One region of the Streptomyces sp. NPDC002328 genome, then DNA from elsewhere that is predicted to be linked to it. Evidence: riboswitches for the same ligand, from Rfam matches in the RefSeq annotation. Region 1 holds a riboswitch; each other region holds the start of a gene.
What was found. A riboswitch is a leader RNA that binds a small molecule or an ion and turns the genes downstream of it on or off. The one in region 1 is predicted to bind cyclic di-AMP.

Region 1 (2,258 bases):
GGCCGCGGATCTCGAACGGGGCGTCGTCCTCGACGCGCGGGAGGCCGTGGCATACGGCCTGGCGGACGGGATCGTCCCGCCCCGCGGGGCCGCTCCGGGCGGGAGGTGAGCCGCCGGTGCTGCCCGAGCTGCCGCCGCTGCCCGCGCTGACCCGCGCCGAGGCCGAGTTGATCGACCGTTACCTGGAGGCGGTCGACCTGCTCGGCCGGATCAACCCCGCCCGTGACGGCGACACCTACCGTGGGCTGCGCGCCGCGCAGGCGCTGGTGGGCAGGGCGGTGGCGCTGCGGGACGCGCTGACGCTGATGCACCAGCGGGGCGAGAGCGAGCTGCACGCGCCCACGCTCGCGCGGGCGCTGCGCGTCCTGGACGGGGAGCGCAGGGCGGCGCGCGTCGCCGTGCCGCCGCTCTCCGACAGTTGACGCATGGACTTTTCGGCCCGGACGATCGGCGGCGCGCGCGTCCCGTCCGGGCCGGAGTCGAAACGGACCAAACGGCGTACGGCTGTTCGGAGGAGATGTGACTGCCTTTTCCGGGCCCTTGCGGTTGCGCGGCGGGCGTGCCCGACGGGTGGAATGGAGGGTTCCAGTGCTGGTCGGGGGCCTTATGACACGTTGACATCTGATCGAACATCAGGGTGTCCACCCGAACGGGTGAGTGGTGAGTAACCCCACAAATCCCCGATTCCATTGGGATTTTCGGACATCGGTGAGCCAAGATCCCTGTCTGACGACAAGACCCCGCCACAAGCGGCGGGGCAATCCGTGCGGACGCCGAGTCCTGCCGCCGTTCGGATGACAGGTCGACAGAAGTGCATCGGCAGGAGTGGAGGACCCAAGCACGACGGGTCGCCGGGACGGTCGTCTCCGAACGGGAGACGCGCCGGGTCGAGCAGCCCTTGGGGTGAAGCCGCAGCAGCGGCCGGGCAACTTTGTCAGCCCGAATCCGACAGGTCATCCTTCACAGGCGGCTGACGAAGGGTTGCGCATGACTGCGCTCAATCGTGTCCCGTCGCTCATGGTCCGAGCCGGTACGGCCTCGGCGTTCGCCATCGCCGCCGTGGGCGGCTCGATCGTGGTCCCGGGTGTCGCCTCCGACGCCGCTGCCGCCACGCCGGCGACGAAGGCACTTCAGGTCGCGGCCTCCAAGAAGGGCTCGCCTTACAAGTACGGCGCCGCCGGACCCAACCGGTTCGACTGCTCCGGGCTGACCATGTACTCGTTCAAGAAGGCGGGCAAGAAACTGCCCCGCACCGCGGCTCAGCAGTACAACAAGACCCGCCACATCGGCGCGGCCAGCCGCAAGGCCGGAGACCTCGTGTTCTTCCACTCGGGGTCGAACGTCTACCACGTCGGGATCTACGCCGGCGGCGGCAAGATCTGGCACTCGCCGAAGACGGGTGACGTGGTCCGGCTCCAGAAGATCTGGACCAAGAGCGTCTGGTACGGCCGAGTCAAGTAACCTCCCGGGACGGTGGCCGCCCCTGACAGCCCCACCGCCCCGGGACCCCCTCCGTGGGGGTGCCCTCCGCTCCGGGCGAGGGTGCCTGGACCGGGGCGACGGCGCCCCGTCCGGGCGAGGACGACTCGATCCGGGCCGGGGTAACCCGACCGAGCGAGGCGACTCGATCCGGTCGCCGACACCCCGCCCGGGCGACGGTGCCTCGATCGCGGGCGGGCGGTGACCCGCCCGAGCGAGGATGACTCCATCCCTGCGGGGTGCCCCGTCCGGGCGACGGTGCGTCGAATCCGGGCGGGCGGTGTCCGTCCGGGCGAGAGGCACTCGATCCTGGGCGGGTGGTGACTGTCCCGGAAGGGTGGTGTCCCGTCTGGGCGCGGACGCCTCGATCCCGGCGGGGGTGACCCGTTCGGGCTACGGTGCCTCGATCCTGGACGGGCGGTGGACGTCCAGGAGGGGCAGTTTCCCGTCCAGCGAGGGTGACTCGATCCCGGCGGGAGTGACCCGTTCGGGCTACGGTGCCCCGATCCCGGGCGGGCGGTGACCCCTTCGGGCGAGGGCGGCTTCGTGTCGGTGGGGTGACCCGTTCGGGCGAGGGGGGCTTGGGCCCGGTGGGCTGTGGTCCCTTTCGGGACGGCGTGGACTCGGCTTCGGTCGAGCGGCGACTGCGTCCCGGGCGGGAGAAGAAATCGGCGAGCGGCGACCCGGCCTGGGGCGGGCGCCGACTCGGATGCGGGCCGTCTGCGTCCTGGGCGGACAGTGCGGGCCGGCCTGGGCGCGGTGGGCCCGGGGCAGGCACG
Region 2 (2,258 bases), on a different contig from region 1:
TCGGGCAGGAGGGTGGAGCGGCGGTGGTCAGCCGACGGAGACTCCGTGCGAGCGCAGGTAGGCGATCGGGTCGATGTCGGAGCCGTAGTTCGGCGAGGTGCGGATCTCGAAGTGCAGGTGCGGGCCGGTCACGTTGCCGGTCGCGCCGGAGAGACCGATCTGCTGGCCGGCGGAGACGCTCTGGCCGGCCGAGACCGACAGCGAGGACAGGTGGGCGTACTGGGCGTAGTAGCCGTCGGCGAGCCGGATGACGACCTGGTTGCCGTACGCGCCGCCCCAGCCCGCGGAGACGACCGTGCCCGCGCCGACGGCCTTGAGGGTGGTGCCGGTCGGGGCGACGAAGTCGACGCCCGTGTGGTAGCCGCTGGACCACATGCTGCCGGACATCCGGTACGGGGTGCCGACGGAGGCGTTGGACACGGGGAGGCTGAAGCCGGAGACGCTGCCGCCGCCGTTCCCGGAGGTCTGGCTCGTCGACGCCTTGGACGCCGAGGACTTGGAGGACGACTCCGAGGCCTTCGACGCGGACGACTTCGAGGCGGAGGACTTCGACGCGGACGACTTCGAGGACTCCGCGGAGCGCGAGGTCTTCGAGGCGGAGTTCTCCGAGGAACCGGTGGAACCGGTCGAGCCGGACGGCGACTTGGCGCCGCCGGCCGCGGCCCGCTCCCCGATCGACAGTTTCAGACCCGGGTGGATCAGCGACGGGTCGGCGCCGACGGCCTCGCGGTTGTCCGAGTACAGCTTCTGCCAGCCGCCGGTGACGTTCTGCTCGTCCGCGATCTTCGAGAGATAGTCGCCGGAACGGACCGTGTAGGTCGCGGACTTCGCCGCGGCCTTCGAGTCGGCGGCGGCCTGCTGCGCGACCGGAACGGTCTGGACGGGCCGCTCCGAAACGGAGGAGACCGACTGGGCGGCGGCCGACTGGGCCGGGGCGGCCTGGGCGCCGGCGGCCCCGATGAGCGGGAGGGCGAGAGCCGCGCCCCCGGTACCGGCGGCGGCGATGGAACGGGTGAAACGCTGAGCCTTGGGACGGCGGTGCTTACCCTTCGCGGGCATGGCGAATTCCTCTCCGGCGCCTGCGAGGTGAGCTGTCGGGTGCGGACTGGAGATGCCCGGCCGCGCCGAGGCGCGGCTTTACCCCAAGCCTGTTCCGGAGACCGGAACAGGCGGTTCTGCCTGTGGGTCCCCCGCTCCTGCCGTACACGGGTGAGTGTCTTCGGTTTCCGGGCGGCGGCAGGATTGGGCGTCCGTCCGGATTGAGGTGGAACGTAAGCGACTCAGACGTACGGGGACAAGCGAAGGTTGTGCCGGTGACGCCCGCCTTGTGGTCCGCTGTGAGAAAACCCGGTCACGCTCCGTGAATCCGGTGACGGATTCTGCGGGAAACACCCATGAAAACTCCACGAATTACGTGAACATGACGCACAACGTACGGTCACGAATATGACGCTGCTCACGTGACGTCTCTCCAGGTTCCTTTATTCCGGACCTAGTTGGAATGAAGGATTTAATTCGGACAGAGTACTCAGATGCGACGCAGACGGATAACTGCCGCATCAAGGTCACCGCGCAACCCGGTACGCAACCCGTGATGCAACAGCACCGCCCCTCGGTGCACTTCGCCCGTTTCGAGGCATTCGTACGATCCTGTCGGGTCGAGTCCGCGCAGTCGCAGCGCCGGCGCCGGCTCGCCGTACCGCTGCGCCTGGAGCCAGGCGAGGACGACGGCCTCGTCCCCGCGCACGTACTGCACGGCGCTCAGCCCGCCCTCCGGGGCGCGCAGCCGGTGGAGATCGCCGCGCTGGACGAGGGGCCGGATCTCCTTGTAGAGATCCACCCATCGCCGGGCCTCGGCGAGCTCCTCCTCGGTCCACTCGGAGAGGTCGCCGCCGACGCCGAGCACCCCGGCCATGGCGCTGACGAACCGGAACCGCAGCGAGCTGGCCCGGCCGTTGAGCTGGGTGTTGGGGCTGTCGGTGACCCAGGCGGCCATCACCCGCGCGGGGTGGATCTGGCTGAAGCCGTGCTGGACGGCGAGCCGGTCCAGCGGGTCGGTGTTGTCGGAGGTCCACACCTGGTCGGTACGGCTCATGATCCCGAGGTCGATCCGCCCGCCACCGCCCGAGCAGGACTCGAAGGCGACGCCCGGGTGTGCCGCCCGCAGCCGGTCCAACAGGGCGTACAGGGCGCGCACATGGTCGACCCAGAGCCGCTGCGGGTAGGGGTCGTCGGGCCAGCCGGCGTCGGTGAAGGCG
Region 3 (2,258 bases), on a different contig from region 1:
GGCCGGCGGCACGTCGTACGCGCCGGGCGGCACGTCGACGGGGTGCTCGGAGGTGCCGACGAGCTCCCTGACCAGGGCGTACTGGGCGTGGTTGGTGTCCTGGTACTCGTCGACCAGGACGTGCCGGAAGCGGCGGCGGTAGTGCTCGGCGACGTCGGGGAAGGCGCGGAGCAGGTTGACCGTCGTCATGATCAGGTCGTCGAAGTCGAGGGCGTTCGCCTCGCGCAGCCGCGACTGGTACATGGCGTAGGCCTGCGCGAGGGTCTTCTCGAAGCCGTCGGCGGCCTGGGCGGCGAAGTCCTCCTCGTCGATCAGCTCGTTCTTGAGGTTGCTGATCTTGGCGCTGAAGGACTTCGGCGGGTACCGCTTGGGGTCGAGGTCCAGATCACGGCAGACCAGGGCCATCAGACGCTTGGAGTCGGCGGCGTCGTAGATCGAGAACGACGACGTGAAGCCGAGCTTCTTGCTCTCGCGGCGCAGGATGCGCACGCACGCGCTGTGGAACGTCATCACCCACATCGCGTTCGCGCGCGGGCCGACGAGCTGCTCGACGCGCTCCTTCATCTCGCCCGCGGCCTTGTTGGTGAAGGTGATCGCGAGGATCTGGCCCGGGTGGACCTCGCGCTCGGCGAGGAGGTGGGCGATGCGGTGGGTCAGCACGCGCGTCTTGCCGGAGCCGGCGCCGGCGACGATGAGCAGCGGGGCGCCCGCGTGGACGACGGCTGCGCGCTGGTTGTCGTTGAGCCCGTCCAGGAGCGCGGCGGCGTCGATGACCGGGCGCGGGGCGCCGTCGCGGTAGTGGGCGTCCCGGTCCGGGGGCACGTCGAACTTCCCGCCGAACAGATCGTCCGGAACCGACTCCGGAGCGTGATCGTCCTCGGGCGGAGGCGGGGGCTCCTCCTCGTGGCCGCGCGGGGCCTGGAGGCTCGCCAGGAAGCTGTCGTCAAAGAGGCTGCTCATCGCTCTCCGAGTCTAGGGGGCCGCACTGACAACCCGCGGCCGTCCCGGAAACATCCCGGCCGGACACACACGACGGACCCGGCGAAGCATGACAAACCCTCCCGGTTCACCCGGATCGATCACGGCAAGTGGAAGCCCTGACCCAAGGTCACGAAAATGTATCGGGCATATCACCCATCAACCTTCACAGGGACCACACCAGTTGGCTACCGTGCCGGGCAGGCCGTACGACCCCCACCGGCGAACCTCGCCGGGCCGCGCGGCCTCCGCCGAGTCCGGCGCGCCCCCTCGCGGCAGCCGGAGCCGGGGACCCACCGAGACCTTGGGGTGAATCGGCCCTCCTTCCCTTCGGGGACGCGGCCGTAGGGCAACCCTTCCGAAGCACCCGCCCGAACCCGACAGCTAACCCGGTAGGCGGAACACGGAAGGAGTCGCCTCCCTTGGCGTCGCAGCACCGCAAGCCCCGCCCCCCGGGTTCGCGCGTAGCAGGCATACGCACCCCCGCCTTCGCCACCGCCGCCCTGACCTCTGTGGCGCTGCTCTCGCAGACGGCCAACGCCGCGCCCTCCACCGACGACAAGCCGAGCCTGGAGGAGGTCGAGAAGAAGGTCGGCGACCTCTACCGGCAGGCGGAGTCGGCGACCGAGAAGTACAACGCCGCCCAGGAGAAGACGACCACGCAGCGCAAGCGCGTCGACACCCTCCTCGACGACGTCGCCGAGCGCACCCAGAAGCTCAACGAGGCGCGCGAGGAACTGGGTTCCTTCGCCGCCGCCCAGTACCGCACCGGCGCCTCCGCGCCCGACACCGCGGCCTTCCTGCTCGCGGACACCCCGCAGGACTACTTCGACCAGAGCCAGCTGATGGGCCGGCTGACCGAGCGGCAGAAAGACGCGGTCGACGACTACGTCACCGAGCAGTCGGCGACGATGAAGAAGCGGCAGGAGGCCTCCCAGAGCCTCGAGTCGCTCACCGCCTCGCAGAACGACCTGAAGGCCGCCAAGGCCACCGTCCAGAAGAAGCTCGGCGACGCGCGCGTGCTGCTGTCGCAGCTGACGGCGCAGGAGAAGGCGCGGCTCGCCGCGATCGAGGAGCGCAAGCAGCAGGAGGCCGCCCGCAAGGCGGCGGAGCTGGCGCGGCAGCAGGCGGCCGAGCAGGCCGCGGCACGGCAGGAGAGCGGCGGCTCCACGGGCACGGACGCGCCGTCGACGTCGCCGACGTCACCCTCGTCGCCGTCCTCGCCGTCCTCGCCGTCCTCGCCGTCGTCCCCGGCGGCGGACGCGTCCTACGCCACCAAG

Region 2: another riboswitch for cyclic di-AMP. It lies ahead of ACFYX4_RS12800 (peptidoglycan DD-metalloendopeptidase family protein); the one in region 1 lies ahead of ACFYX4_RS23375 (C40 family peptidase).
Region 3: another riboswitch for cyclic di-AMP. It lies ahead of ACFYX4_RS07925 (NlpC/P60 family protein); the one in region 1 lies ahead of ACFYX4_RS23375 (C40 family peptidase).

The regions. Positions count from the first base shown of each region.
Region 1 is NZ_JBIARQ010000009.1:151,644-153,901, reverse strand. It holds gene ACFYX4_RS23385 (ATP-dependent Clp protease proteolytic subunit) at 1-109, shown strand, start outside; gene ACFYX4_RS23380 (hypothetical protein) at 117-422, shown strand; cyclic di-AMP (ydaO/yuaA leader) riboswitch at 791-984, shown strand; gene ACFYX4_RS23375 (C40 family peptidase) at 988-1,461, shown strand.
Region 2 is NZ_JBIARQ010000004.1:69,090-71,347, forward strand. It holds gene ACFYX4_RS12800 (peptidoglycan DD-metalloendopeptidase family protein) at 28-1,059, opposite strand; cyclic di-AMP (ydaO/yuaA leader) riboswitch at 1,064-1,226, opposite strand; gene ACFYX4_RS12805 (alpha-galactosidase) at 1,529-2,258, opposite strand, start outside.
Region 3 is NZ_JBIARQ010000002.1:354,788-357,045, forward strand. It holds gene pcrA (DNA helicase PcrA) at 1-960, opposite strand, end outside; cyclic di-AMP (ydaO/yuaA leader) riboswitch at 1,232-1,392, shown strand; gene ACFYX4_RS07925 (NlpC/P60 family protein) at 1,401-2,258, shown strand, end outside.